3 regions of the Mesorhizobium sp. WSM4308 genome follow, and region 3 is predicted to be linked to each of the others. Evidence: riboswitches for the same ligand, from Rfam matches in the RefSeq annotation. Region 3 holds a riboswitch; each other region holds the start of a gene.

Region 1 (9,664 bases), on a different contig from region 3:
TCGAACGCATGCTGGTTCTGTTTCGACGGTCGTGTCGTTCCGCTCAGCTTGCGGACGAACTGAAGGGCTGCGTCGCGCACTTCGTCATTGGTTGCGGGCGGGTCAAAATTGAACAGGGTCTTGATGTTTCTGCACATCGCTTCCGTATCTCCTTTTGTCCTGGAGCCGTTTCAATCGGGACGAGCTTAATTCTCAACCATGATCGTGTCCAAAAACCGGAAAGGCTGCTCCGTGCCTCAGTCCGCGTCGAGCGGTTCTGTTCCGACCGGCTTGCCGTCGCGCGACAGCCTGATCTTCTCGACCTTGTCCTCGGCGGCCTTCAGCAGCCGGTCGCAATGCGCCTTCAGCGCCTCGCCGCGCTCGTAGATCTTGATCGACTGGTCGAGCGGCACGTCGCCACGCTCCAGATCATCGACGATCTTCTCCAGCGCGTCGAGCGCCTGCTCGAAGCTCATCGCCTTGATGTCTTCGTTGGTTTCACCAGCCATCATTCATCCTTTCATCAGTCGCCCGACATGGGCGGCGACCGAAAATGCCAGTCCTTGCAGATCGTAGCCGCCCTCGAGCAGGCTGACGAGCCGGTTGCCGCTGTGGCGCGCGGCGCGCTGCATCAGCTGGCCGGTCGCCCAGTCGAAATCGTCCTCGGTCAGGTTGATCTCGGCCAGCGGATCGCGGTGATGCGCGTCGAAACCGGCCGAGATGATGATCAGGTCAGGCGCGAAATTGTCGAGCGACGGCAGCACCCGCGACAGGAAGGCATCGCGAAACACCTCGCTGCCGGTCTGCGGCGCCAAGGGCGCGTTGACGATGTTGCCGGCCCCGGTCTCGGTCTTCGCGCCAGTGCCGGGATAAAGCGGCATCTGGTGCGTCGAGCAATAGAGAACCGAGGGATCGTCCCAGAAAATATCCTGCGTGCCGTTGCCGTGATGCACATCCCAGTCGACGACGGCGACACGCTCGGCGCCATGCTTCTTCTGCGCATAGCGAGCGGCGATCGCCGCCGTGTTGAAGAAGCAGAAGCCCATCGCGGTGGTCTTCTCTGCATGGTGGCCGGGCGGCCTTGCGGCGACGAAGACGTTGTCGGCGCGGCCTGCAAAGACGTCGTCGACGGCGGCGTTGGCCGCGCCGATCGCGGCGATCACCGCCTGCCAGCTCTTCGGGCTGGCGGTGGTGTCGGCATCGATGCGGGCAATACCCTCCTCGGGAATGGCGGCACGCACACGGGCGACGAAATCGGCGGGGTGCGCGTAGAGGATGGTGGCCTCGTCGCCCTCCGGCGCCTTGACACGATCGAGCGCGGCAAAAGCCTCGTCGTCGAGCACGCGCTCGATGGCGCGCAAGCGGTCCGGCCGTTCGGGATGCCCGGGCGGCGTGATGTGTTCGAGGAAGATCGGATGGGTGTAGAGACGGGTTGTCATGCTCCCTATCTAGTGCCCCGGTGCCGCGATGGCCATGCATTGCCTCTCGATCGCTGGGGAAAATCGCGCCTGCGTCCATTGGCGCCGCCGCGGGGATTGGCGCGGCCGAGGCTTCGGCGTAAGGTCGCGCCACTGCCTGGTGCTCGCCGCAAGCGGGAGAATCGGGAACACGGTTGAATTCCGTGGCGTGCCCAACGCTGTGAGGGGGACCGCGCCGGTAACTGCCACTGTCGATGACGGGAAGGCACCGGACGCGGGTTGATCCCGAGCCAGAAGACCGGCCTGGCAGGCATCGTCATCCGCATGGTCAGGCGGCTGGCATCAGAGCAAACTGCGTCCAGTTGGATGCACAAAGTGCGCTCTGACGGTGTGGAACTATTGCAATCGCAAGGGGACGAGCGATGCCGGAACACATGACCGCTCCTGTGGGCGACGGATTTGACCAGACGGCGCGCGACGCGGTCTATCGCGCCATGTTCACGCGGCGCGACGTGCGCAGCCATTTCCTGCCCGACGCGCTCGACGACGAGGTGTTGGCGCGGCTTCTGCTTGCCGCCCATCACGCGCCATCGGTCGGCTTTATGCAGCCATGGAATTTCATCGTCATCCGCGACGCCGCGCGACGGGCAGAGGTGCGCGACCTGTTCCTGGCCGCGCGCGAACAGGAACTGCCTGAAATCGAGGAGGAACGACAGGCGCTCTACCGCAAGCTGAAGCTCGAAGGTATCTGCGAAAGCGCCCTCAACATCTGCATCACCTGTGACCGTCGGCGCTCGCAAGGCTCGCCACTGGGCCGCTGGCACAATCCGGAAATGGATCTCTACAGCACGGTCTGCGCGGTGCAGAATTTCTGGCTGGCCGCGCGTGCCGAAGGCGTCGGCGTCGGCTGGGTCAGCATCATCGAGCCGCAAGCGTTGAAGAGCCTGCTGGCCATTCCCGAGCATGTGACGCCCGTCGCCTATCTCTGCGTCGGCCGTGTTTCCGAGTTCGCATCCAAACCAGACCTGGAAACGCATGGCTGGGGCCGGCGGCTGCCGCTGCCCGACCTGATCATGAGCGAGACTTTTTGCGGGCAAGGCGAGGCGCCACTGAAATCGACCGTGGCCCGCCTCAACGCCTCCGATGTCGCGCCGGCGACGACCTGCCCAGCCGATCAGTTCGTCGCGCCGGCCGTGCCCCAGCGCGAGCCACCAAAGGAGGCCAGCGCCTTGTCCTTCAGCTCCCTGAACTTCGACGACGCCTCGGCCAGCCTGATATCCCAGGCCGGATCGGGCACCTGGCCGGCGATGGTCTTGAAATAGACCTGCATCAGGCAAGCGATGGCGAAGGGCTCGATGAAGGCCGCCTTGAAGGCCCAGGCAAAGACGATGGCAAGCACGAAGGCCCAGCCGGCGAGTTGTCCGGGCATGATGAAGAGAACGGCGCTGGCCGGAGCCAGCATCAGCAGGAAGATGACGAAAGACACGCCCCACATGATGACCGCCAGCCAGACGGCGTTCTTGACCATGGTCTTGCCGTTCTGGGCGTAGAGCACGACGCCTTGCCGCGCCGTCTCGAAGGGTGAGGACGAGTTGATGCGGATGTTGTAGCCGAGGATGATCTCGTCGACATAGGTGAGCGACAGGCGGATCACCGTGTTGATGAAGGAGACCAGACCGCTCAGGCCCGGAATGGGCAGGAAAGCAGCGATGCCGCCGAGCAGGCCGGTGATGGCGCGGATGGCGCCCTTGACCAGCTGGTCGACGACGAAAAGGATGTTGGCCTCGGCGAAACGCTCGGTCACGACCTGCCTGGCATAGGCGATCTGGTTCTGGCCGTCGGGGACATCCCGGCCGTCGATCAGATGGACCATCACGGCGATATGGCCGGCCTTGACGACGTAGAGGATATATTCGCGGATCCAATAGACGGCGATCGAAACCACGCCGAAGCCGACCACGCCGCCCCACAGGGCAAAGGACATCGGCCCGTCGGGATCCGTGGAGATATGGCCGACGCCATAGCCGACCGACGCTCCCGTGCCGGTCGCCACGATATAGGCAAGCGTGATGCCGAAATAGACGATCATGCGAAAGACAATGAAAGGCCAGGTCCGCATCATGATGGACACCGACCTGCCGATATCGAAATCCCACATGCCCGAATCTCCCCTCAGAGATGGCTGGGAAGGATGCGCTCACCCCGAGGATTGTCAATCATGAGCGGTGGACAGCGGTGCGCAACGGGGATTTAGCTCTGTTTCGACGCTGGTTTTCTGAGCAGTCCTTCGAGCAATTGCTTGAACGCCGCAACCACGATCTTCGACGTCGCTTCGGGGTCGTTCGAATTGGCGATCCGCTGCGCCGCCTGGCTGCTCGCCCCGTTGATCAGCCGCGCGGCGGTCTCGGGGTCGACGCCCGGGACGACCACCCCTTCCCCCTGCAGCGCGGTCAGATGATCGGTCATTGAACCGACGCAGGCATTGGCATTCGACCATTGCGCGGGATCGCCCAGTACGGCCGGACCGTCGCGGAACATAATGCGCTGGATTTCCGGCTCCAGCGCCATTTCGATATAGGTCGTGCACTCGTCGACGAAATGCTGCCAGCGGGTCGGCGCTCTCGACGCGACCTCATTGACCCGAGCAGCCATCTCGCCGTCGATTTCGGCGATAACCGCCTCCAGCAGTCCCTTTTTGTCGCCGAAATGGTGGTAGAGGGCGCCGCGCGTCAGCCCGGCCGATGCCGTGAAATCATCCATCGACGCTTCGGCATATCCGATCGTGCCAAAGGCCTGGCGGGCCGCGGCGATCAGCTTGGCGCGCGTCTCGGCGATCATTTCCTTGCGGGGTCTGTGCATTTCCGTCTGGTCCTATTCCCATACGTTCCGTATGCCAATTGACATACGTCGCGTATGCTCTATCTAATGATCATACGCTTCGTATGTAATTGTCGAACCGCCCTTTGTCGAGGAACCCCATGCAAAACCCCTATTCGGAAATCTTCCGCGCCCCTGGAGCGAGGGGCTTTGCGGCCGCCGGCTTCATGGCGCGCCTGCCGATCGCCATGGCGCCGATCGGCATCGTGGCGATGCTGTCGCAGACGCGTGGCGAATACTGGCTGGCGGGTGCTGTCTCGGCGACATTCGCGCTGGCCAACGCATTCCTGGCGCCGCAAATATCAAGACTGGTCGACCGCCTTGGCCAGACGCGGATCGTCGTGCCCACGACAGTCATCTCCGTGGTCGCCTTCATCACGCTGGTCGCGGCCGCCAATCAGGACTGGCCGGTCTGGACGCTGTTCGTGTCGGCGCTGCTGGCGGCGGCCATGCCCAGCATGCCGGCCATGGTGCGCGCGCGCTGGACCGAGCTTTTCCGGGGTCGGCCCGAGATGAACACCGCCTTCGCCTTCGAATCGGCGGCGGATGAACTGGTCTATATCGCCGGCGCATCGCTGTCGGTCGGCCTCAGCGCCGCCCTGTTTCCGGAAGCGGGCATGCTGGCGAGCACTCTGTTCCTCGCCTTGGGCTCGACCGCGTTCATCCTGCAGCGATCGACCGAGCCACAGGTGCGCCCGGTGGACCATGGCTCGAGCGGCTCGGCGATCCGCCTGCGGCCGGTACAGGTCATCACCTTTGCCCTGATCTTCGTCGGCGCGACCTTCGCGACGACGGAAGTGAGCACGGTGGCCATCACCAAGGAGCTCGGCCAGCCCGGCGCCGCCAGCCTCGTCATCGGCGTCTACGCGCTGGGGTCGTTCGTGCTCGGCATCATTGTCGGCGCGCTCAACCTGAAGGCACCACTGCAACGCCAGCTCGCCATCGCGGTCGCCCTGGTCGCGCTCGGCACCTTGCTGCCGCTCACCGCCAACAGCGTGCCGCTTCTGGCGCTGACCGTCTTCATCAGCGGCGTGGCGATCTCGCCGACCTTCATCACGGCCTTTGGCCTGATTGAGCGGCATGTCCCCGAAGCGATGCTGACCGAAGGCATCACCTGGGTGACCACCGGGATCGGCATCGGCATGGCGCTTGGCTCCTTCGCCGCCGGCGCCGTGGTGGATGCGTTCGGCGCCCAGAACGGGTTCTGGGTCTCGGTGGCATCGGGCACGATTGCGCTCGCCACCGTGCTGCTCGGCCAGCGCATCCTGGCCACGCATAAATGCGAGTTGGACGGATGCGAAGCAGCCGCCGTTCCGGCCGAGTGACAGCCAGCATATGTCGAGATTCAGGTCAGGCCGGCCTGACCTGAATCTCGAACATATCTTAGAGGATCTCGGTCTTGGCGATGTGGATGCCAAACCCTTCGAGGCCGACATAATGACGCTCGCGCGAGGCGATCAGGTTGATCGAGGAAATGCCGAGATCCTTCAGGATCTGTGCGCCGAGGCCGATTTCGCGCCATTCATTCTCACGGCGGCGGGCCTCTTCGTGATCCTCGCGGTCACCGCTCAGCGGGCGCTTGCGCTCCTGGTGCGCGACGCCGACGGAGCCCTCTCTGAGATAGACGATGACGCCGCGTTTGCGCTCGCCCATCGCCTTCATGATGCCGTCCAGGCGATGGCTGGTGCCGAAGACGTCGGTCACCACATCCTCGGAATGCAGACGCACCGGCACTTCCTCGCCATCGCGTATATCGCCGAACACGACTGCGACGTGATGCATCGTGTCCCAGGGCAGCGTGTAGGTGAAGACCTGCGCCTTGCCGCCAAGCGTGTCGATATCGGAGCAAGCGACGCGCTCGACCAGCGTTTCCTTGCGTTGGCGGTAAGCGATGAGGTCGGCGACCGACACCTGCTTCAGGCCATGCTCTTCGGCGAAAGCCTGCACCTGCGGACCGCGCTTGACGGTGCCGTCGTCGTTGACCAGTTCGGAAATGACGCCGATCGGCGGCAGGCCGGCGAGCTTGCAGAGATCGACCGCCGCTTCGGTATGGCCCGAACGCATCAGCACGCCGCCTTCGCGGGCGATCAGCGGGAAGATGTGGCCGGGGCGGACGAAATCGGAGGCGCCGACATTGCCGTTGGCGAGGTTGCGCACGGTCAGCGTTCGGTCGTCAGCCGAAATGCCCGTCGTCGTGCCATGCTTGAAATCGACGCTGACGGTGAAGGCGGTGGTGTGGGCGGAATCATTGTCGGCGACCATCGGCTGCAGGTTGAGCCGCTTGGCTTCCTCGCGCGGCATCGGCGTGCAGACGATGCCCGAGGTGTTGCGCACGATGAAGGCCATCTTTTCCGGCGTGCAGTGAACGGCGGCGACGATCAGGTCGCCCTCGTTCTCGCGCCCGTCATCGTCCATGACGACGACGATCTCGCCGCGTTCGAAAGCGCGAATGGCTTCGACAATCTTCTTCTGATCGTAAGGCATGGGGTGCTCGCTTCGCTCGCAGGGATTAGTGAATAGGCAGTAGGGAAATGAAAAGGCTGTGTCGGGCGGCCAAATGCCTATTCCCTACTGCCTATTCCCTTCCCCGTCTGTCCCCTGTGCCGCAGATAGTGATCGGCAATGGCGCAGGCAACCATTGCCTCGCCGATCGGCACGGCGCGGATGCCGACGCAGGGGTCGTGCCGGCCCTTGGTCATCACCTCGACGTCGTTGCCGTCCTTGTCGATCGACTTTCGCGGCGTCAGGATCGATGAGGTCGGCTTGACGGCGAAACGGGCCACGATCGCCTGGCCGGTCGAGATGCCGCCAAGGATGCCGCCGGCATTGTTGGACAGGAACACCGGCTTGCCGTCATTGCCGATGCGCATCTCGTCGGCATTCTGCTCGCCGGTGATCTGGGCGGCCTCGAAGCCGTTGCCAATCTCGACGCCCTTGACGGCGTTGATCGACATCAGGCCCGACGCAATGTCCTGGTCGAGCTTGGCATAGATCGGCGCGCCAAGCCCTGGCGGCACGCCGTCGGCGACGATCTCGATCACGGCGCCGACCGAGGATCCGGCCTTGCGGATACCGTCGAGATACTGCGTGAAGACGGGAACCGAAGCGGGATCGGGTGTGAAGAACGGATTCTGCGCGTCGCCGATGAAATTCCAGTTCCAGTTGGCGCGGTCGATCGATTTTTCACCCATCGAAACCAGGGCGCCGCGCACCACCATGCCGGGCACCACCTTGCGGGCGAGCGCGCCGGCGGCGACCCTGGCCGCGGTCTCGCGGGCCGAGGAGCGGCCGCCGCCGCGATGGTCGCGTATGCCGTATTTGACGTCATAGGTGTAGTCGGCATGGCCCGGCCGGTATTGGCGGGCGATCTCGCCATAGTCCTTGGAACGCTGGTCGACATTCTCGATCAACATGGAGACCGGCGTGCCGGTGGTGATCATCGTCTGGCCGTCCTCGTCGAGGACGAAACCAGACAGCACCTTCACCTCGTCGGGTTCGCGGCGCTGGGTGACGAAGCGCGACTGGCCCGGCCGGCGCTTGTCGAGTTCGGCCTGGATTTCATCACGCGTGAAGCGGATGCCGGGCGGGCAGCCGTCGACCACGCAGCCAAGTGCTGCGCCATGGCTTTCGCCCCAGGTGGTGACGCGGAAAAGGTGGCCGAACGTGTTATGAGACATTGATAAAGTGCCCTGCCGGCAGCGGAGCCGGTTGAAGCCTGCCTTCTATTGGCGTTTCTTGCGGTGGTCAAACTGTCATCCCTGCCGTTTAAGTTTTGACACATTCGGCTGGTTTCTGCTTTCTTCCATCCGCCGTTGAGGACCCGCCGCCGCAGTGCCGGCGCAATGACCAAAGAGGACGATCATGCGTACCCTGATTGGCGCTGTTGCCGCCGCCCTGCTCTATTCCACCGCCGCCTTCGCCGGACAGACCGAAGGCCTGATCAAGAAGATCGACAAGGACGCGCTGACCCTGACGCTGGATGACGGCAAATCCTACAAGCTGAACGCCGAAACCGATCTCGACTCGCTGAAGCCGGGCATGGACATCGTCATCGCTTACGACGTGACCAATGGCGAGAATGTCGTGACCGATATGCAGTTGCCGGACAGCGACACGAACTAGGTCAGGCGGCTTAAACCCACTCCAGGCTCCGGCCTTCAAGTTTGAGCACGCGATCGTGCGGTATTTCCAGGTTCGCGGCCTCGTCCTCCGCCATATCGAGCACGAAACGGAACAGGGTGCGCATGACGCCGCCATGCGTCACGCAGACCGTCTTGCGGTCAATCTCGTCGAACCGGGGCTTCACCCGTTCGAGCAGTATCTGGTAGCTCTCGGCACCTTCGCCGGGCGGCCGGAAGTTCCATTTATCCAAAGCGCGAGTCCTCTTCGCACGAGGATAGCGTGTCTCGAGTTCGGCAAACGTGAACCCCTGCCAATCGCCGAAATTGACTTCAACGAGATCGGGATCGGTTCGATAGACGAGCGGATCGAGCTTCATCGCGACGCGGATGCGCTCCATCGTTTCGCGCGTCCGCTTCATCGGGCTGGCGATGAAATCGAAATCCTCCGGCTTGTTGACGAGGCCGGCCAGCCGATTCCCGTTTCCGGTTGCCTGTTGGCGGCCGAGCTCATTGAGATCGGTGTCGGCCTGGCCCTGAAGCCGGGCCTCGGCGTTCCACGCGGTCTCGCCGTGGCGCACGATATAAACCAGCGGGTACATCAAGTCTTCCGAAGGTCGGGCCAGGGCCTGGACTGAGGATAGGGGACGGAATTAATCCTTGACCGTCGAAATATCAGGCGCGTCGACCGCCTTCATGCCGACCACGTGATAGCCGGAATCGACATGGTGCACCTCACCGGTGACGCCACGCGACAGGTCGGACAGGAAATAGACGCCGGAATCGCCGACCTCCTCCTGCGTGACCGTCTGCTTCAGCGGCGAATTGTATTCGTTCCACTTCAGTATGTACCGGAAATCGCCGATGCCCGAGGCGGCCAGTGTCTTGATCGGGCCGGCCGAGATCGCGTTGACGCGGATCTTCTTGCCGCCGAGATCGACGGCGAGGTAACGCACGCTGGCTTCGAGCGCGGCCTTGGCGACACCCATGACGTTGTAGTGCGGCATCACCTTCTCGGCGCCGTAGTAGGTTAGCGTGAGCAGTGAACCGCCCTCGGTCATCAGCGCCTCGGCGCGCTTGGCGATGGTGGTGAAGGAAAACACCGAAATGTCCATGGTGCGCAGGAAGTTGTCGCGCGTGGTCTCGACATAGCGGCCGGTCAGCTCATCCTTGTCGGAGAAGGCGATGGCATGGACGAGGAAGTCGATTTTGCCCCAATGCCTGGCGACATTGGCGAAAACCTCATCGAGGCTAGCCGGATCGGTGACGTCG
Region 2 (9,664 bases), on a different contig from region 3:
GAACTGACGGCGGCAGCCAAGGCCGTGCCGGGCTTCACGCTGCAGATCGCCGACGGCGCCGGCAACGTCAACACGCAGACCTCGCAGGTCGACAATTTCATCACCCAGAAAGTCGATCTGCTGCTGATCTCGCCCTTCGAGGCGGCACCGCTGACGCCGGCGGTGAAGCGCGCCATGGATGCCGGCATCCCGGTCATCGAGCTCGACCGCAAGACGGTCGGCGATCCCGGCAAGGACTACACCGCCTTCATCGGCGGCGACAATTACAAGATCGCGCTCGAGGCCGGCAAATACACCGCCAAGACCTTGCTGCCGGATGGCGGCGAGGCGGCGGTGCTGGAAGGCTTGCCGAGCTCGACGCCGGCGGTGGAGCGGCTGAACGGCTTCAAGGACGGCGTCAAGGGGAATGCCAAGATCCAGGTCGTCGCCGAGCAGGCCGCCGACTGGGTGCCGGACAAAGCCCAGACCGCCTTTGCCGCCATGCTGCAGGCGCATCCCGACATCAAGGTGCTCTATGCCTCCAACGACATGATGGCGGCCGGCGCGCTGCTTGCCGCCAAGGGAGCCGGCAAGGACGTCAAGATCATCGGCACCGACGGCCTGCCTGGACCGGCCGGCGGCATCGAGGCCGTCGCCAAGGGCGACTGGGCGGCAACCTTCACCTACCCGACGGGTGCGAAGGAAGCGATCGAGATGTCGAAGAAGATCCTGCTCGACTGCTCGACCTCGGTGGAGCCGACGGTAACGGTCGAGACGACGGCGATCACGGCGGAGAATGCCAAGCAGTTGATGGGGAAGTGAGGGGCGATTAGAGCTCGGCGCTGAGGTTGAGACAGCAAGGCCCCGCGCGGGGCTTTGCTTTTTTGCTATTGCTAGATCTGGTCGTGCTCGTGCCAGCTTCGGCCCGCCACCCCAGTCGCTTACTTTGCGTTTAGCCCCGTCATGTAAGGATCCGTAATCCCAAGGGGGCGCGAATGCTGGATAATTACGAGGCCGACCGGTTTGGCGTGATTCACCAGATCGACGTCACACCGATCAAATACGACAAGCAGCACATTTCCTATTACGAGGATCTGAGCGACCGGACCATCAAGCTCGGCTATCAGCGGCTTGGCTGGGTGCTGGGGATCACCGGTGAACTACCGCGGTCCGTGCTGGAGATTGGCTATGGCACCGGCACCTTTGTCGAGGCCGCCAAAATTACCGGGGTTGCCGACTGTGCCGGCTGCGACATCACCAGATTTCCGCTGCCCGAGGGCGTCCGCTTTGTCGATTGGGACGAGGCGCTCGCCGGCTCGTGGGATCTGGTCGCCATGTTCGACGTGCTCGAGCACATTCCGGATCTGGGTTTCCTCGCCCGCCTTCAGACCCGCCACTTGGCCATCGCCGTCCCTTACTGCCGCTGGCGTGAACTCGGCGCCGACGGCGAAGCGTGGTTCCGGGCGTGGCGCATGCGTCTGCCCAACGAGCACCTGCACCATTTCGACCGTGACTCGCTGGTGGCGCTCCTCGCGCATTACGGCTTCGAATGCGTGACGCTGAATTGCTTTGAAGACGGGATCAGACTGCGGCCGGGCGAAGCGGGTCCGAATATTCTGTCAGGCTTTTTCAGAAAGCTATAGGCCGGTTCCTCGGCGACCGCGGCCAGGTGTCATGCCTGCTGCCTGGTGACCGCTCGCGGCTGAATAACCGCAGCCGCGCCGAAGCCGCATTGCGCGACGACAGGGGTTGACATCGCCGCGAAACATCGCTTCAAACGTAATGTTATTACATATGGAGCATGTGGCGACGGCGTCGCAAAAAACTCATTGCGATGCGATCGACGGAAATCTACGGTGGGTGCCTGATGGTCCCCGCGCCGAAAGGCAAGGGGTGAAAAGGGAACACGGTGAGACCTCAAAAGGTCGAGGCCGTGGCTGCCCCCGCAACTGTAAGCGGTGAGCAAGATCCGACATGCCACTGGCCGGCAAGGCTGGGAAGGCTGGATTGCGCCGAGACCCGCGAGCCAGGAGACCTGCCATCAACTGAGTTGACCGGACGGGGTGTGCCGGGAGGAGGCGTGGACGTCGGTCTTGTCGGCCGGCTCGCCAACATCCTTCCGTCGCCAGTTTTGAAAGTGACGGAAAGTTGGACGGCGCCATCGATCATCGTATCATCGTGTGCACGCTTTGCCGCGACGTTCCGACCGGCATCAGGTCGGGCGAAAGCCTCTGCGTGGATTTGCGCTCCCGGCTCGCAGCCTGCCATGAACCCGCCGTGGCGCATGGCTTCACGGTCGAAGGCGTCGAATGCATGGCGGGCTGCGCGCGGCCGCTGACGGTGGCCTTCCAGGCGCCGGGCAAGGCCTCCTATCTCTTCGGCTCCATCGACGCCGAGGCCGACGCCGGCGATCTCCTGCGATTTGCCCGACTTTACGCCTCGCTCGCCGACGGCTGGTGCAATTCCGGACAACGTCCGCCGCGACTGGCCGGCAAGACACTGGCCCGCATTCCCGGGCCGGCCAAGTTTCCGGGCAACAGCCGATGACAATGCCACTCCTCGAAGCGCGCGACCTCAGCGCCATGGTCAATGGCCGGCATCTGGTCCACACCGTCAGCCTGTCGGTGGCCTCGGGCGATCGCCTTGCCATCATCGGCCCCAATGGCGCCGGCAAGACCACGCTGCTGCGCATGCTGTCGGGCATGCTCAGGCCAAGTGCGGGCGAGGTGAAGCTTGGCGGGCGCCGCCTGGACCGTATCGCGACCGCCGAGCGGGCCCTGCATATCGCCGTCGTCGGCCAGACCGACCAGCCGGACCCGCGGCTGGCGGTGATCGACTATGTCGAGCTCGGCCGCGTCCCGCATGCCGGCCTGAGACGCAGGAGCGAGGAGCGCGACATCGTCGTCGACGCGTTGCGCCGGACCGGCCTGTTGCCGCTGCTTGGCCGCACCATCGGCTCGCTGTCGGGCGGCGAACGCCAGCGCGCCCAACTGGCGCGCGCCATCGCGCAGCAACCGAAAGTGCTGTTCCTCGACGAGCCGACCAACCATCTCGATCCGCGCGCCCGCGGCGAGCTGCTCGAGCTCGTGGCCGGCTTCGGCATGACGGTGATCGCCGTGCTGCACGATCTGGCTCTGGTGGCGCCCTTCGCCACCAGGGTCGCGGTGATGAACGAGGCGCGGCTGCATGCGCTGGCGGCACCCCGCGAAGCGCTGACGCAAAAGCTGATCCGCGAGATTTTCGGCGTCGACGTGTTTCGCCTGCGCCATCCGACCGAAGACCGCGAACTCACGGTGTTCGATGTTCCGAACCGCGCCGCGCCGCCATCCTGATCGAGCCCATCCCTCATCCGACACTGTTCAGCCAAGGAGCAAAATCCGTGAAACGCCTCGCCCTGGCGCTCGTCTTCTTGCTGCTGGCCCCGGCAGCCTTCGCCTTCCCGGTCACCGTCGACAGCTGCGGCAAGCCGCTGACCTTCGACGCGCCGCCCAAGCGCGCCGTCATCCATGATCTCAACATGGCCGAAATGGCCTTCGCGCTGAAGCTGCAGCCGTCGATCGTCGGCCTGACCGGCATCACCGGATGGTACAAAGTCGGCCCCGAGTTCAAGGCCGAGCAGGGTTCCATCCCGGAACTGGCGCCCAAATACCCGACGCTCGAAAACCTCGTCGCCGTCGAGCCCGATTTCTTCTTCGCCGGCTGGTACTATGGCATGAAGCCGGGTGGCGACGTGACGCCCGACACGCTCGCCCCGCACGGCATCAAGACGCTGGTGCTGACCGAAAGCTGCGTCCATCTCGACAAGAACCGTCCGGCCGCCTCGATGGACCTGCTCTATGGCGATGTCGAAAAGCTGGGCAAGATCTTCGGCAAGGACGCGGACGCGGAGAAGCTTGTCTCCGGCTGGAAGGCGCAACTCGCGGAAATCATCGCCAAGGTTGGCGACCGCAAGGGGACGCGAGTATTCCTCTATGATTCCGGCGAGGACAAGCCGTTCACATCAGGCAAATTCGCCATTCCGAGCGCCATGATCGCGGCCGCGGGTGGGGACAACATCATGGCCGACATGGACACCAGCTGGGGCAACACGGACTGGGAAACCGTGGCGTCGCGCAATCCGCAGTTCCTCATCCTGCTCGATTACCAGGATGGCGGCGGCTACAAGAAACTGCTCGATTTCTTGAAGGCGCACCCGGCGATGAAGGAGACGGACGCGGTCAAGAACGAGCGCTTCGTGGCGCTGCGCTATGCCGAACTGACGCCCGGGCCGGCAAACATCGAGGCGATCGGCAAGATCGCCAGGGCGATGCATCCGGAAGCGTTCTGATGCTTGTTGCCCCTGGGCATAAATCCGGCGCGCTTTCGGGACACAAGGCATTCGCGCTAGCGATGGTGGCGGGCACGATGGCGATCGTCGCCCTCGTGCTGCTGTCGATCGCCTATGGTTCGACGCTGATCCCACTCACCGACGTCATCGCCTCGCTTGGCCAGGCCGTCGGATTGAACGAACACCAGGTGTCTGGCCCGGCCGGCAAGATCGTCGTCGATCTCAGGCTGCCGCGCACGATCCTGGCGGTCTGTGTCGGCGGCGGCCTCGGCATAACAGGCGCGTTGCTGCAGACGGTGACCCGCAACGATCTTGCCGATCCCTTCCTGTTCGGCCTGTCGTCGGGGGCGGCGGCCGGTGCCGTTTCCGTCATCACCGTCTTTGGTGACACTTTCGGCATCTGGACCTTGCCGGTCGCTGCCTTCACCGGCGGCATACTGGCCGCCTGCATCGTCCTGCTGCTGGTCGCGCGGGTGAGGGGGCAGGGGCCCGAACGGCTGATCCTCGCCGGCCTTGCCGTTTCCTTCCTGTTCACGGCCTTGACCAACTATCTAGTTTTTGCCGGCGACCAGCGCGCCGCCCACTCGGTGCTGTTCTGGACGATGGGCGGGCTCGGGCTGGCGCGCTGGGACAATGTCTGGCTAGGCGCCTTGGGCGCCGGCACGATTGCAGCCTACGGGGTGTGGAACCACCGCAGGCTGGACGCCTTCCTTGCGGGTGAAAGTGCCGCCGAAAGCCTTGGCGTGCCGGTGGCGCGGATGCGCAGGGCGACGTTTCTCGTCGCCGCCTTTTCGACGGCAATTCTCGTCTCGGTTGCCGGCGTCATCGGCTTTGTCGGGCTTATGATCCCGCATCTGTCGCGGCCGTTGGCCGGTCCCTTGCATCTGCGCCTGATCGCCAGCTGTGCGCTGTTCGGGGCGGTGCTATTGCTGGCAAGCGATCTTCTGGCGCGGACCCTGCTGCCGCCGCAGGAACTGCCGATCGGCATCATCACCAGCTCGCTCGGCGCCCTCTTCGTCGTCACGCTGGTCGTGAGAAACCGGCTCTGACCGCAAGAGCAATTCCAGGAAAAGTGTGAAGCGGTTTTCCGTCCGGAATTGCGTTAAAACAAAGAGGCCAGGGCTTGCCGTCTCAGACCGTCCAGAAATAGCGCACGATGTGAAAGAAGATGGGGGCAGCGAAGATCAGGCTGTCGGTACGGTCCATCATGCCGCCATGGCCTTCTATCAGATGGCCCCAGTCCTTGACGCCCTGGTCGCGCTTGATGGCCGAGGCGACCAGCCCTCCCAGAAACCCCATCGAACAGACGACGAAGGCGACACACGCCGCCTGCAGGGGCGTGAATGGCGTCACGAACGACAGCAGAGCGCCGAGCAGGCTCGCCGACACCACTCCGCCGATCAGGCCCTCCCAGGTTTTCGACGGCGATACGGTCGGCGAAAACCGGTGTTTTCCGAACAGCTTGCCGAAGATGTATTGCAGCACGTCGCTGCCTTGCACGACGATGACCAGGAAGGCGATCAGCAACAAATTGCGGCCTTCGAAGCCCGGCACGTCGAGCGTCAGCAGCGCTGGAACATGGCTGACGCAATAGACGGAGATCATCACCGCCCATTGCTGCGCGGCGATCCGCTCGAGAAAGCGTTCGGTGTCGCCATGCAACGCGGTGATGGCCGGCATCAGCAGGAAGCAATAGACCGGAATGAAGATGACGAAGAGCCCGTACCAGGCGGTCCAGACCAGCCAGTACTGAAACGGGATGATGATACCGAACATGCCGAGCAGCACCCAATGGTCGCTCCGGCTCGTGTGCGTCAGCGTCACGAATTCGCGCAGCGAGGCGAAGGAAATCAGCGCGAACAGGATGGTTAGGCCGTACCGGCCGAAGAAGAAGGCGACCGTCATCAGTGCGACCATCACCCACCAGGCATTGATACGCTGGGTGAGATTGACCAGAGTCGAGCTGAGTGGCTTCGGCGCCCGTGCCGAAAGTATCGCGGCCACGATGCTGGCGGTCGTCAGCACCGCCAGCAGGCCGATGATCAGGATGGAGATGTCGTGGCGCATCAATCGTCTCGTTCGGGACGCGGGTTGAGCGCCAGAAGCGTGGCGTGGGCTCGCTCGAGAAAGGCGCGCCGCTCTTCGCCGGGGGCAATCGCCACCGGCGCGCCGAAGACGACGCGGCATAAAAGCGGGACCGGCAGGAACTGGCCCTTGGGCAGCACGCGCGACATGTTCTCGATCCAGCACGGGATCAACTCGACCTGCGGCCGTGCCATCGACAAATTGTAGAGCCCGGAGCGGAAAGGCAGCAGCGGCTCGTCGGTCATGTTGCGGGTGCCCTCGGGAAACAGGATGAGCGAATGGCCCTGGTCGAGAACCGACAGCATGATCTCGATCGGGTTTTCCTCGGGCTTCGTCCATTGCCGGTTGATGAGCACGGACGACAGCATGTCTTCGGCGATGAAGCGGCGCAGCCGCGATTTTCCCCAATATTCGCCGGCAGCCACGGCATGGGTGATCGCGCGCTCCTTTTCGTTGAGGCACGCCGACAAAAGGATGAAGTCGCCATGGCTCGTGTGGTTGGCGAAATAGATGCGCTGCTTGTCCGACGGCAGACTGCCATTCCAGATCGGACGCACCCCGGTCACCACCCAGGCAAGCGCCGAGAGGCCGACGGAGGTCGCCGTCTGCAGCAGGGTGAAGGTCTTGAGCGAGAGCTTGTTCATCGCGGCGCCCAAAATCCGGCCGCCAGAAGCATCGCCACGAACAGGCCAAGGGCTATGCGTTGCCTGGTCAGCAGCCGGCGCGTGCCGGCCATGCGTTCGTCGAGCGAACGTGCGGAAGGCGGCAGCGGCTTCAGGCGCATGCGCGCCAGCATGTCATCCACCGCGGCGCCGGCTGAAGCCTCGTCGTCATGGCTGGCCATCAGCCGGAACAGCAGCGCGTCGAATGCCAGCAGGGCCGACAGCGCCAGCACCGCAACCGCGCTGACGGCAGCGAGCGACAGCGCCACGGCCGCGGGCAAGGTCTCGAAGGCGCCGCGCGCCCGGGCGACCAAGGGCGCCAGCATGTTCGCGGCCAGAACGAGTGCGGCCGGCCACGCGGCCTGCCGCATCAACAGGAGGGCGAAGCGATCGGTGCTTTGCTGATAGGCATTGCCGGTCATGATGCCGCCCGCTCCGTTGCCTCGACAAGATGGACCGGCCGGCCGGCGTCGCTCAGCATCTCGCGGGCCAGGGCCGGTGTCCTGGCCCTGCCGGTCGCCACCAGCCATTCGGCGACGACGCCGGCGCTGCGCTGGAAACCGAGCGCGCAGCAAACAAGCACCGTGCCGTCGCGGCGCGCCTTCTCCAGCGCGCCGGCTGCCTGCTGCTGCACCATCAACGGCGGCGGCAACAGGTCGACCATCGGTAAGGCGATCCAGCGGCAAGTCACTCCCGCCGGCCTTTCAAGTTCGGCGGCGAGGTCGATGACCGTGCCGAAGCCGTTGGCCTCGCTTGCCGTGGGAAAACGCCCGAGAAAGACACCGTCGGCAACCGCCACCTGCGACGCAAGATTACGCGTCCAGGCCCGAATGTTTATTCTGGCGCCAAGTCGGTACGGCAAGAGCAGGATACGGCTTGCGAGCGTGATGCTGCCATCCGCGGATTTCTGGAACACTTTCGGGCCGGCCCCGGCATAGGCAAGCGCGACGATGGCCAGCGCCAAGGCTGGCCAAAGCAGGAAGAGCGCGACGGCTGAAAAGAGCGCGCCGAACGCGGCGGCGGCCAGCGCAAGGACGGCGCCCAGTGCATAGGACAGTGCCAGCCGGCGGGCTTTCGCATCGCTGGTCAGCCGGGCACCTGAAAACGGCAATTCGCCGTTGCGCGGAAACAGCCAGAGCGCGAAAAGACCGAGCAGCGCGCCGGTCGGGATGTCGATGAAATGATGCTGCCACGTCGTCAGCACCGAGGCGCCGATCAGAAAGCACCAGCCGTGCCAGAGCGGCAGGAGAAAGCGACCGAGCCGGTGGCGCCAATGGTCCCAGATGATCACCAGCAGGGCGATGTGCAGCGAGGGCGCCTGGTTGAACGGTTTGTCGAAGCCGCCAAGCACGGCAAACATGAAGCCCGGCAGGCCGGTCGTTTCCGGCCGCACGAACGTCGCGGCCAGCGGGAACAGAATGAAGCAGGTGACGGCGACGAGTTGCGCGGTGAGATAGCGGCCGGCCAGGCGGTCGACCCCTTGCCGGTTGTCGTTAAGCAGCAGCGACAAGCCGTAGAACAGGTTGATCGACCAGTAGGGCACGATGGTCCAGGCGACGAACGGGATGCTGTGTTCCCAGGAGAACACGATGCTGCCGACATCGTCGCGCCGCGACGCCAGCCAGTTGGCGAAGCCATAGCTCAGGTAGAAGAACGGCGCCAGGAACGCCAGCCACAATGCAGCCCTGACGACCACACGGCCATAGGGTTCGGCGGCGAGGATGGCTGCGGGTTGCGAAGCGTCGGGGTTAGTCGGCATGCCTCGGCTGGTCCTACAGGCGCCGTGCGACCGAGACGGTGAAGATGCCCCATTGGTCGATGCGCTGGTCGAGCTTCTCGAAACCGGCGGCTTCGACGAGCTGGTCCATTTCGCCTTGCGTGCGCCGGCGCATGACCCATGCCTGTCCGCCGCGATGGGACGTCAGGCTGCGCGCGATCATCTCGAGCTGCGGATGCCAGGGCTGGTTGGTGTAGATGAGCAGGCTGCCCCGCTGCATGGCGCGGGCCAGTCCGCCAAGCGAGCGCGCGATCATGGCATTGTCGGAGAACAGTTCGTAAAGGCCCGAAACGATGGCGAGGTCCGGCGCCGGATCGATAGCGGCGAGCATGTCGGCATCGAAAGCGTCGGCGCGCTGGAACGAGATGCTGGCCGGCAATTGCCGCTCGGCGATCAGCTTGCGGCCAAGCCCGACATTTAGGTCGGAATAATCCTGCAGGCGCACGCTTGCCGGCTGGTCGGGGCTCTTCACGATCGCATCGAGAACATAGCGGCCGTGGCCGGCGGCGATGTCGAGAATGTGGGCGGCGCGGCCGGCGGCCTTGAGTGTCGACAGCGCGGTGCCGATCAGTTCTTCCAGATGCAGCTTGCGCTGACGGATGCCGCGCCAGCCGATGGCCTCCAGGAAGATGCGGTCCACGAAGCGGCCAAGCGGCGTCAGCCCTCGCGCGTTGTTCTCGTAGACATAGTCCAGCGTTGAGCCGGAATCGAAGCCGGTGGTGACGCCGGCCTTCATGCCCGACGAGACCCAGGCGCCCATGCGGATGGAGGCGCGGCTGAATGCCCAATAGAAGCCCCTGGGCGACAACAGATCCAGTGGCGATGCAAGCTTGT
Region 3 (9,664 bases):
ATGATTGGCAAACCCAATGCCAAGTGCCGACATCGCCGCCGCGCCCGCGACAGGGTGCACGAAAAGGTTGATGGCGCTGGCCATCTCCTTCGGCATCATCCTGGTCAGGTCCTGGTTCATCTTCTCGATCTGGTCCAAATTGGGCATCAATGGGTAGGGTGTCGAATACGGCGCCATAGAGTTCTCCCGGTCGTTTCTTCGTTCGCCCCGCCCCGTTATTCCAGCATTCAAAAATCTACTATTCCGCCGCCACCATCACCGGTTCGGCCCGATGCGCGTTGCGCGAAAACTCGTCGATACGCCGCTCCACCTCGCCGCGGAAGTGCCGCATCAGGCCCTGGATCGGCCATGCCGCCGCGTCGCCCAGCGCGCAGATCGTGTGGCCCTCTACCTGCTTGGTGACGTCGAGCAGCATGTCGATCTCGCGCTTCTGCGCCTCGCCGCGCACCAGCCGCTCCATCACCCGCCACATCCAGCCGGTGCCTTCGCGGCACGGCGTGCACTGGCCGCAGCTCTCATGCTTGTAGAAGTAGGACAGCCGCGCGATCGCCTTCACGATATCGGTCGACTTGTCCATGACGATGACGGCGGCCGTGCCCAGGCCGGATTTGAGGTCGCGCAGCGCGTCGAAATCCATCGGCGTGTCGATGATCTGCTCGGCCGGCACCAGCGGCACCGAGGCGCCGCCGGGAATGACCGCCAGCAGATTGTCCCAGCCGCCGCGAATGCCGCCGCAATGCGTCTCGATCAGCTCGCGGAACGGGATCGACATCGCCTCCTCGACGGTGCACGGATTGTTGACGTGGCCGGAGACGCAGAACAGCTTGGTGCCGACATTGTTGGGCCGGCCGAAGGACGAGAACCAGGCAGCCCCACGGCGCAGGATGGTTGGCGCCACCGCGATCGATTCGACATTGTTGACCGTGGTCGGGCAGCCATAGAGGCCGACATTGGCCGGGAATGGCGGCTTCAGCCTGGGCTGGCCCTTCTTGCCCTCAAGACTTTCGAGCAACGCGGTCTCTTCACCGCAGATATAGGCGCCGGCGCCGTGATGCATGTAGACGTCGAAATCATAGCCGGACGTGTTGCCCTTGCCGATCAGCTTGGCCTCATAGGCCTCGTCGATGGCGCGCTGCAGCGCCTCGCGCTCCCTGATGAACTCGCCGCGCACATAGATGTAGGCGGCGATCGCGCCCATGGCGAAGCCGGCGAGCAGCGCTCCTTCGACCAGCGTGTGCGGATCGTTGCGCAGGATGTCGCGGTCCTTGCAGGTGCCAGGCTCGGATTCATCGGCGTTGATGACGAGGTAGCTTGGCCTGCCGTCGCTCTGCTTAGGCATGAACGACCATTTGAGGCCCGTCGGGAAGCCGGCGCCGCCGCGACCGCGCAGGCCGGACGCCTTCATCTCGTTGACGATCCATTCGCGGCCCTTGGCGACGATGCCGGGCGTGTTGTCCCAGGCGCCGCGCGCCATCGCGCCGGCCAGTGACTTGTCGAAGAGGCCGTAAATGTTGGTGAAGATGCGGTCTTTATCCTGAAGCATTTTTCGTCCCTCAGACCGGCTTCTTGCCGAAGACGCGGATGTATTCGGCGACGCCGCCCTTGGCGAGCGCCTTGGCCTGCTTGACCCAGTCGTCGCGCTCGATACGGCCCTGGAAGGAGAGATAGCCGTCCACCCACTCGCGCTCGGCCTTCTTCCAGGAAGCGACCTGCGCGAACGTGAAGATGCCCAGCGTATGCAGGACGCCCTCTATCTTCGGGCCGACGCCGGAGATCAGCTTGAGATCGTCCACCGCGGTCGGCCTGTCGATCCCGGCCGGGCGGTTCTTGTCTTCCAGCGACGGTTTCGTCGGCTTGGCGGCCGGCGCCTTGGCTTCCGGCGCCTTGAAGGCAGCGGCCGGTTCGGCCTTGGATCTGGGCCCGTTGCGCTGCTTGGAGACCTTCTCGACTTCCGGCGCTGCCTTATTGGCATTGGCGGCCGAATGCAGCGGCGCCGAAACGCTCGCCGCCTTTTCCGCCGCCGGTGCCACCTTGGTCTTTGAGGGTGTCTTCAGCGCCGGGCTGGTCTCGAGCGCGTCGGTCTTCGGCTTGCTGGCTTTGGACGGCGCGACCGGAGCGGCAGCGGGCGCCGGAACGGGCGCGGCGATGATCGCGTCGGGTGCCGCCTTGGCGGCCTTGGCTGCTTCCCTGGCCTCGCGGTCGCGGGTCGACTTGAGGATCGCCTTTTCGCTTTTCAGCGTCGTCAGGCCGGAGGCCGGCTCCGAGCCGGTGCGGCCGTTCTGCGGTCCTGGCGCCACCGAAGCGCCCTTGCCCGCATCATAGAGATCGATGATTTCGGCCAGCCGTTCCGGCGTCAGGTCCTCGAACGTATCCTTGAAGATCATCACCATCGGCGCGTTGACGCAGGCGCCGAGGCACTCGACCTCTTCCCACGACAAGGTGCCCTTGTCATTGGTGTGGAACTGGTCGTGATGGATTTTCGAGCGGCACATATCCATCAGCGCTTCCGAGCCGCGCAGCATGCAGGGCGTGGTGCCGCAGACCTGGATGTGCGCGCGGGTGCCAACGGGATTGAGCTGGTACTGCGTGTAGAAGGTCGCGACCTCGAGCCCGCGAATCCTGGGCATGCCGAGCATGTCCGAAATCGTCTCGATCGCCGCCTTGGTGACCCAGCCTTCCTGCTCCTGCGCCAGCATCAGCAGCGGAATGATCGCCGACTGCTCGCGGCCCTTCGGGTACTTCTTGATCCATTGCTTTGCCGCTGCCGCGTTCGCCCGGTTGAAGGCGAAGGATGCTGGCTGGACGCTGGCTTCTGCGAGACGGCGGACTGACATTTAGCGATCGACCTCACCAAACACGATGTCGAGGGAGCCAAGAACGGCGGTGACGTCGGCCAGCATGTGGCCGCGGCAGAGGAAATCCATGGCCTGAAGATGCGCGAAACCGGGCGCGCGCAGCTTGCAACGGTACGGTTTGTTGGTGCCGTCGGAAACGAGATAGACGCCGAACTCGCCCTTCGGCGCCTCGACGGCCGCATAGACCTCGCCGGCCGGCACGCGATAGCCCTCGGTGTAGAGCTTGAAGTGGTGGATCAGCGCTTCCATCGAGCGCTTCATCGCCTGCCGCTTGGGCGGCACGACCTTGCCGTCGAGGTTCGACACTGGGCCGGTGCTTTCCTTGCCGAGCAAGAGATCGACGCATTGCCGCATGATCCTGGCCGACTGGCGCATTTCTTCCATGCGCACGAGATAACGGTCGTAGCAGTCGCCGTTCTTGCCGATCGGAATGTCGAAATCCATTTCCGAATAGCATTCGTAGGGCTGCGACTTGCGCAGGTCCCAGGCCGCGCCGGAACCACGCACCATGACGCCCGAAAAACCCCAGGCCCAGGCATCGGCCAGCGAAACAGTACCGATATCGACATTGCGCTGCTTGAAGATGCGGTTGCCGGTCAGCAGACGATCGAGGTCATCGATCGATTTCAGGAACGGGTCGATCCACTTGCCGATGTCCTCGACCAGCTGGCGTGGCAGGTCCTGGTGGACACCGCCGGGGCGGAAATAGGCGGCATGCATGCGCGAACCGCTGGCGCGCTCATAGAACACCATCAGCTTCTCGCGCTCGACGAAGCCCCATAGCGGCGGGGTCAGCGCGCCGACGTCCATCGCCTGCGTCGTCACATTGAGGATGTGCGACATGATGCGGCCGATCTCGCAGTAGAGCACGCGGATCAGTTGGCCGCGCTTCGGCACCTCGATGCCGAGCAGGCGCTCGGCGGCCAGCGCGAAGGCGTGCTCCTGGTTCATCGGCGCGCAATAGTCGAGCCGGTCGAGATAAGGGATGGCCTGCAGATAGGTTTTTGCCTCGATCAGCTTTTCCGTGCCGCGGTGCAGCAGCCCGATATGCGGATCGACGCGATCGACGACCTCGCCATCGAGCTCCAGCACAAGGCGCAAAACGCCATGCGCCGCAGGGTGTTGCGGGCCGAAGTTGATGTTGAAATTGCGGACGGAGGTTTCAGCCATTCTGGCGCCTCAATTCGTCTTGGCTTTTTCATCGCCCGGCAGGACGTAATCCGTCCCTTCCCATGGCGAGAGAAAATCAAAATTGCGGAATTCCTGCTTGAGTTCGACCGGCTCGTAGATGACGCGCTTGGCTTCGTCGTCGTAACGCACTTCGACAAAACCGGTCAGCGGAAAATCCTTGCGCAGCGGATGGCCTTCGAAACCATAGTCGGTCAAAAGGCGGCGCAGGTCGGGATGACCGGAGAACAGCACGCCATAGAGGTCGTAGGTCTCGCGCTCGAACCAGTCGGCTCCGGGATAAACGCCGGTGATCGAGGGCACCATCGTCTCCTCGTCGGCCTGCACCTTGACGCGGATGCGCACATTCTGTTTCGGCGACAACAAGTGATAGACGACGTCGAAGCGCTTGGCCCGCGACGGATAGTCGGCGCCGCAGACATCGATGATCGAGATGAACTGGCAGCGCGCATCGTCGCGCAGGAAGGTCACGACTTCGATGAGGTCGCGCGGCTCGACATGGATGGTCAGCTCGCCATAGGCGAGCACCGCGTCATTGACGCGACCAATCAGCCTTTCGCCGAGATAGGTCGACAGTTCGCTAAGGGATGCGGCCATGGATTTACCGTTCGATCGTGCCGGTGCGGCGGATTTTCTTCTGCAGGAGAAGAATGCCGTAGAGCAAAGCTTCGGCGCTCGGCGGGCAGCCGGGCACATAGATGTCGACCGGCACGACGCGGTCGCAGCCGCGCACCACCGAATAGGAATAGTGGTAGTAGCCGCCGCCATTGGCGCAGGAGCCCATCGAGATGACGTAGCGCGGCTCGGGCATCTGGTCGTAGACCTTGCGCAGCGCCGGCGCCATCTTGTTGGTCAGCGTGCCGGCGACGATCATGATGTCGGACTGGCGCGGCGACGCGCGCGGCGCGACACCGAAGCGCTCCGAGTCATAGCGCGGCATCGAGGTGTGGATCATCTCGACTGCGCAGCATGCCAGACCGAAGGTCATGAACATCAGCGAGCCGCTGCGCGCCCAGGTGATCAGCGCCTCGGTCGAGGTGACCAGGAACCCCTTGTCGGCGAGCTCATTGTTGATTTCGAGGAAGAAGGGATCGTCCTCCCCCACCGGCCGACCGGTGTTGGGATCGATGATGCCCTTCGGCTTCGGCGCGACGAGGGTGCCTGAACTGTCGTTCAATCCCATTCCAGCGCTCCTTTTTTCCATTCATAGGCAAAGCCGATGGTCAGCACTGCCAAAAACACCATCATCGACCAGAAACCGAGCATGCCGATCTTCGAGAAGGACACGGCCCAGGGAAACAGGAAGGCCACCTCCAGATCGAAGATGATGAACAGGATCGACACCAGGTAGAAGCGGATGTCGAATTTCATGCGGGCATCGTCGAACGAGTTGAAACCGCACTCGTAGGCGGAAAGCTTTTCGGGATCGGGATTGCGGTAGGCCACCAGGAACGGTGCGGCCAGCAGCGCCAGGCCGACGACCAGCGCCACGCCGATGAACAGGACGATGGGCAGGTACGAACTGAGAAGTGCGTTCATGCAGCGGCTTTCCGTTGGCGCCAATCCACTTTGATTACAGCACCGGACCTTAATGCGGAAGCGTGACAGATTAACCGCTGAACCGTTTTAAGGGGCCTATGCTGCAACGCGGCGAGGGTTAGCGCAGCACTTCCAGCGAAGCAAGTCAAACCTTGTTCAAAACGCCGGCCTGGACGGCATATCCGGAGAAACTGGTCCGATCCCCTCCTGTTTGATTTCCTTCGCCTTTTACTCCACTTTTCTCTCCTGACAGGGTTGCCGCAAAAACCCTGCTAGCATGGGCTGGAATCACCCGTCGGACCTCGGTCGAAACGCCCCTAGAGTGACAGTTGCATGAAGGAAAAGATCTCGCTTGCCGCCGCCCGGCGTATTGCGCTCGCCGCACAGGGATTTCTCGATCCCCGCCCAAATGGCACACCCGATCGCCGCCACTTTGCCCGTGTGCTCGCCCGCACCGGCCTGCTGCAGATCGATTCCGTCAGCGCGGTGGTACGCGCGCATTACATGCCGCTCTATTCGCGGCTCGGCCCCTACCCACTCGCTCTACTCGACAATGCCGCCGTGACGCGCAAGCGCACGGTCTTCGAATACTGGGCGCATGAGGCCTCGTTCCTGCCGGTCGAGACCTACCCGCTGATGCGCTGGCGCATGCAGCGCGCCGAGCAGGGCGACGAGATGTATCTGGGCCTGGCCAAATGGGGCCGCGAGCATGCCGCCTACATAGAAGAGATCTACCGCGAGGTCGTCGCGCGCGGCCCGATCGCGGCTTCGGCGCTGGAAGGCCAGAAAGGTTCGGGCGGCTGGTGGGGCTGGAGCCATGCCAAGCACGCCTTCGAATGGCTGTTCTGGGCCGGCCGCATCACCACGGCGCACCGCCGCGGCTTCGAGCGCTTCTATGATCTGCCCGAGCGCGTGCTGCCGCAGGCGATCCTCGACCTGCCCGTGCCGCCAGCCGAGGACGCGCACCGCGAATTGCTGCGCATTTCCGCCCGCGCCCATGGGGTGGCGACATCGGGCGATTTGCGCGACTATTTTCGGCTGTCGCCGGCCGACATGAAGGGCCGGCTGGAGGAACTGGTCGAGTTAGGTGAACTGCTGCCGGTGCGCGTCGAAGGCTGGGACAAGCCGGCCTACCTTCATAAGGACGCCCGCCTGCCCCGGAAGATCGAGGCCCGCGCCGTGCTGGCGCCGTTCGACCCGGTCGTCTTCGAGCGCTCGCGCTCGGAGCGGCTGTTCGATTTCCACTATCGCATCGAGATCTATACGCCGGCCGAGAAGCGCCAATACGGCTACTACGTCCTGCCTTTCCTGCTCGGCGACAGGATCGTCGCGCGCGTCGACCTCAAGGCCGACCGGCCTGCCAGCGTCCTGCGCGTCCACGCCGCCTACGCCGAGCCCAAGGCACCGCCCGAGACCGCCGCGCAGCTCTCCGAGGAACTGAAGCAGATGCAAGGCTGGCTCGGCCTCGAACGCATGGAAGTGACGCCTGCCGGCGATTTGGGCCTGGCGCTTGCCGACATCGCCATGTCGTAGCCGTGCGTTGACACCGCTGCCTGCAAAAGCCTAAATCCGCTCCAGACGGTCCCTTGCCCGCAACGGCAGGGGCTAAGAGGGAATGCGGTGAGAGGTGAAAAATCTCAAATCCGCGGCTGTCCCCGCAACTGTAAGCGACGAGCCAAGGCCGAAAGCCACTGGGATGTTCCCGGGAAGGCGGCACCCAAGGCGATAACCCGCGAGCCAGGAGACCTGCCGTCTGCGACAAAAGAATCCGATCGCCCGGCGGGTTTCCGGGCAAGGAGCCCGGTTTTTTGGACCAGAACGGCAGTTTTTCGGCTGGCACAGAGGACAATTCGTCCGCCGACGGCGAAGCCTTGGCCGGCGTCACGGTGATCGTCTGCGCCTCGTGCCGCGACGAGACTGGCTCCGACGCCCATCCCCGCGCCGGCGAACTCTTGGCTGACGACACACGCCGCGCCGCATCTGATGGAAACATCCGCATCCACACGGTCGAATGTCTCGGCAATTGCAAGCGCCGGCTGAGCGCCGCGATCCTGCGCGACGGCTGCTGGAGCTACGTCTTCGGCGACCTGACCGTGACCAGCGGCGCCGACCTCGTCGCCGGCGCCAAACTCTTCGCCACCTCGACGGACGGCCTCATTCCATGGCGCGGCCGGCCTGCTTCTCTTAAGCGCGGCCTCGTTGCCCGCATTCCTCCCCTCGACTTGTTGAAGGACTGATCATGAGCGCTTCCGTCACCCGCGTCCCCTGCACCGTCGTCACCGGCTTCCTCGGCGCCGGCAAGACGACGCTGGTTCGCCATCTCCTGGAGAACGCCGGCGGCAAGCGCATTGCGATCATCGTCAACGAGTTCGGCGACATCGGCATCGACGGCGAGATTTTGAAGGGCTGCGGCATCGACACCTGCCCGGAGGAAAACATCGTCGAACTGGCCAATGGCTGCATCTGCTGCACCGTGGCCGACGATTTCGTGCCCGCGCTCGACCAGATCCTGTCGCTGACGCCGAAGGTCGATCACATCCTGATCGAGACTTCGGGCCTCGCCCTGCCCAAGCCGCTGGTCCAGGCGTTCCAGTGGCCGACGGTGAAAAGCCGCGTGACCGTCGACGGCGTGATCGCTGTGGTCGATGGTCCCGCACTTGCCGAAGGCCGTGTCGCCAACGACATGGACGCCTTGCAGGCGCAGCGTGCGCAAGATGACAGCCTCGATCATGACGACCCGGTCGAGGAACTGTTCGAGGACCAGATCGCCTGCGCCGACCTGATCATCCTGTCGAAAAGCGATCTGATGGACGCCGCCGGCTCGGCCCGCGCCAACGCCATCATCGGCGAACACTCCGCCCGTGCCGTGAAGATTGTGCCGACCTCGCATGGCAAGGTCGATCCCTCCGTGCTGCTCGGGCTCGGTCTCGCCGTCGAGGACGACATCGAGAACCGTAAGTCGCATCATGACGGCGCGTTCGACCATGAGCATGACGACTTCGACACCTTCATCGTCGACATCCCCTCGATCGCCAATCCGGATGAGCTGGCACAGCGCGTCGCCGCCGCCGCCGAACAGGAAAACGTGCTGCGCGTGAAGGGCTTCGTCGAGGTCGGCGGCAAGCCGATGCGGCTCTTGCTGCAGGCGGTCGGCCCGCGCGTCAATCATTACTACGACCGCGCCTGGACCGCCGAGGACGACCGCCGTTCGCGCCTGGTCGTCATCGGCCTCAAGGGGCTGAACCGCCCGGCAATCGAGCGTATACTCGCCGGCTGATTTCAGACACGGGCCGCGATGCATATCCTCACCACGACCTCCGCCTCGCTCGACGATCTCGCCGAGCCGGTCGATCTGCGGCAGACGCCCGCGGATATCGTGGCCTTGTCCTTCACCGACAGCGACCTCGCGGGACTGGCGGCGGCCTGGAAGGCGGATGCCGCCCGCCTACCCTCGATGCGGCTGGCCGCCCTGCGCGACCTGCGCCACCCGATGTCCGTCGACCTCTGGATCGACAGCGTCGCCCGCCACGCCAAGATCATCCTGGTGCGCATCCTCGGCGGCTACGACTGGTGGCGCTATGGCTGCGACCAGCTGGCCTCGACCGCCCGCGAGCGCGGCATCAAGCTGGCGCTGCTGCCGGGCGAAAGCCATGACGAGGATATCAGGCTGATCGAAGCCTCGACGCTGCAGCGCCGGGAATTGGACGCCCTGCTCGGCTATTTCCGCGAGGGCGGCCCGGCCAATATGGGCGCGCTGGTCCAGAGGTTGGCCAGGCTGGCTGGGCAGGACGCGGCTGTGGTTGAGCCGGTGGCGGTGCCGAAGGCCGGCTACTACGAGCCAGGCCGCGGCGTCGTCCCCCTCCCCCTCGAGGGCGAGGGAAAGGTCGTGTCCATTCTCTTCTACCGCTCGATGCTTCTCGCCGCCGACGTCGCTCCGATCGACGCGCTTTTTGAAGCGCTGAGCGCGCGCGGCATAACCCCGGTTCCCATCTTCGTCTCCAGCTTGAAGGACCGGGCGTCACTCGCCTTCGTCGAAACCGCGCTGGCCTCTCTGAAACCCGCCGCCATCATCACCGCGACCG

What was found. Region 3 has a riboswitch for cobalamin ahead of CK227_RS20850 (DUF1636 family protein). Riboswitches for the same ligand answer to the same signal wherever they lie in the genome.
Region 1: linked by a shared signal. The riboswitch ahead of bluB (5,6-dimethylbenzimidazole synthase) and the one ahead of CK227_RS20850 (DUF1636 family protein) in region 3 are both predicted to bind cobalamin.
Region 2: linked by a shared signal. The riboswitch ahead of CK227_RS19975 (DUF1636 family protein) and the one ahead of CK227_RS20850 (DUF1636 family protein) in region 3 are both predicted to bind cobalamin.

Annotation. Positions count from the first base shown of each region.
Region 1 covers NZ_NSFW01000001.1:122,014-131,677, forward strand. Annotated here, with positions in the region: gene CK227_RS00555 (DUF2277 domain-containing protein) at 1-137, opposite strand, end outside; gene CK227_RS00560 (exodeoxyribonuclease VII small subunit) at 237-488, opposite strand; gene CK227_RS00565 (histone deacetylase family protein) at 492-1,418, opposite strand; cobalamin riboswitch at 1,539-1,719, shown strand; partial or broken gene bluB (5,6-dimethylbenzimidazole synthase) at 1,892-2,398, shown strand; gene CK227_RS00575 (hypothetical protein) at 2,572-3,555, opposite strand; gene CK227_RS00580 (TetR/AcrR family transcriptional regulator) at 3,648-4,256, opposite strand; gene CK227_RS00585 (MFS transporter) at 4,376-5,599, shown strand; gene ribB (3,4-dihydroxy-2-butanone-4-phosphate synthase) at 5,658-6,758, opposite strand; gene aroC (chorismate synthase) at 6,836-7,951, opposite strand; gene CK227_RS00600 (DUF1344 domain-containing protein) at 8,136-8,396, shown strand; gene CK227_RS00605 (histidine phosphatase family protein) at 8,407-8,994, opposite strand; gene fabI (enoyl-ACP reductase FabI) at 9,046-9,664, opposite strand, start outside.
Region 2 covers NZ_NSFW01000010.1:144,319-153,982, forward strand. Annotated here, with positions in the region: gene CK227_RS19965 (substrate-binding domain-containing protein) at 1-801, shown strand, start outside; gene CK227_RS19970 (class I SAM-dependent methyltransferase) at 975-1,622, shown strand; cobalamin riboswitch at 1,831-2,037, shown strand; gene CK227_RS19975 (DUF1636 family protein) at 2,128-2,526, shown strand; gene CK227_RS19980 (ABC transporter ATP-binding protein) at 2,523-3,311, shown strand; gene CK227_RS19985 (ABC transporter substrate-binding protein) at 3,359-4,306, shown strand; gene CK227_RS19990 (iron ABC transporter permease) at 4,306-5,355, shown strand; gene CK227_RS19995 (phosphatidate cytidylyltransferase) at 5,438-6,373, opposite strand; gene CK227_RS20000 (lysophospholipid acyltransferase family protein) at 6,373-7,035, opposite strand; gene CK227_RS20005 (hypothetical protein) at 7,032-7,475, opposite strand; gene CK227_RS20010 (phosphatase PAP2/dual specificity phosphatase family protein) at 7,472-8,812, opposite strand; gene CK227_RS20015 (bifunctional alpha/beta hydrolase/class I SAM-dependent methyltransferase) at 8,826-9,664, opposite strand, start outside.
Region 3 covers NZ_NSFW01000011.1:61,745-71,408, reverse strand. Annotated here, with positions in the region: gene CK227_RS20890 (NADH-ubiquinone dehydrogenase) at 1-177, opposite strand, end outside; gene nuoF (NADH-quinone oxidoreductase subunit NuoF) at 239-1,543, opposite strand; gene CK227_RS20880 (NADH-quinone oxidoreductase subunit E) at 1,554-2,834, opposite strand; gene CK227_RS20875 (NADH-quinone oxidoreductase subunit D) at 2,835-4,025, opposite strand; gene CK227_RS20870 (NADH-quinone oxidoreductase subunit C) at 4,035-4,640, opposite strand; gene CK227_RS20865 (NADH-quinone oxidoreductase subunit B) at 4,645-5,226, opposite strand; gene CK227_RS20860 (NADH-quinone oxidoreductase subunit A) at 5,217-5,582, opposite strand; gene CK227_RS20855 (winged helix-turn-helix domain-containing protein) at 5,916-7,115, shown strand; cobalamin riboswitch at 7,145-7,351, shown strand; gene CK227_RS20850 (DUF1636 family protein) at 7,391-7,819, shown strand; gene cobW (cobalamin biosynthesis protein CobW) at 7,822-8,859, shown strand; gene CK227_RS20840 (cobaltochelatase subunit CobN) at 8,878-9,664, shown strand, end outside.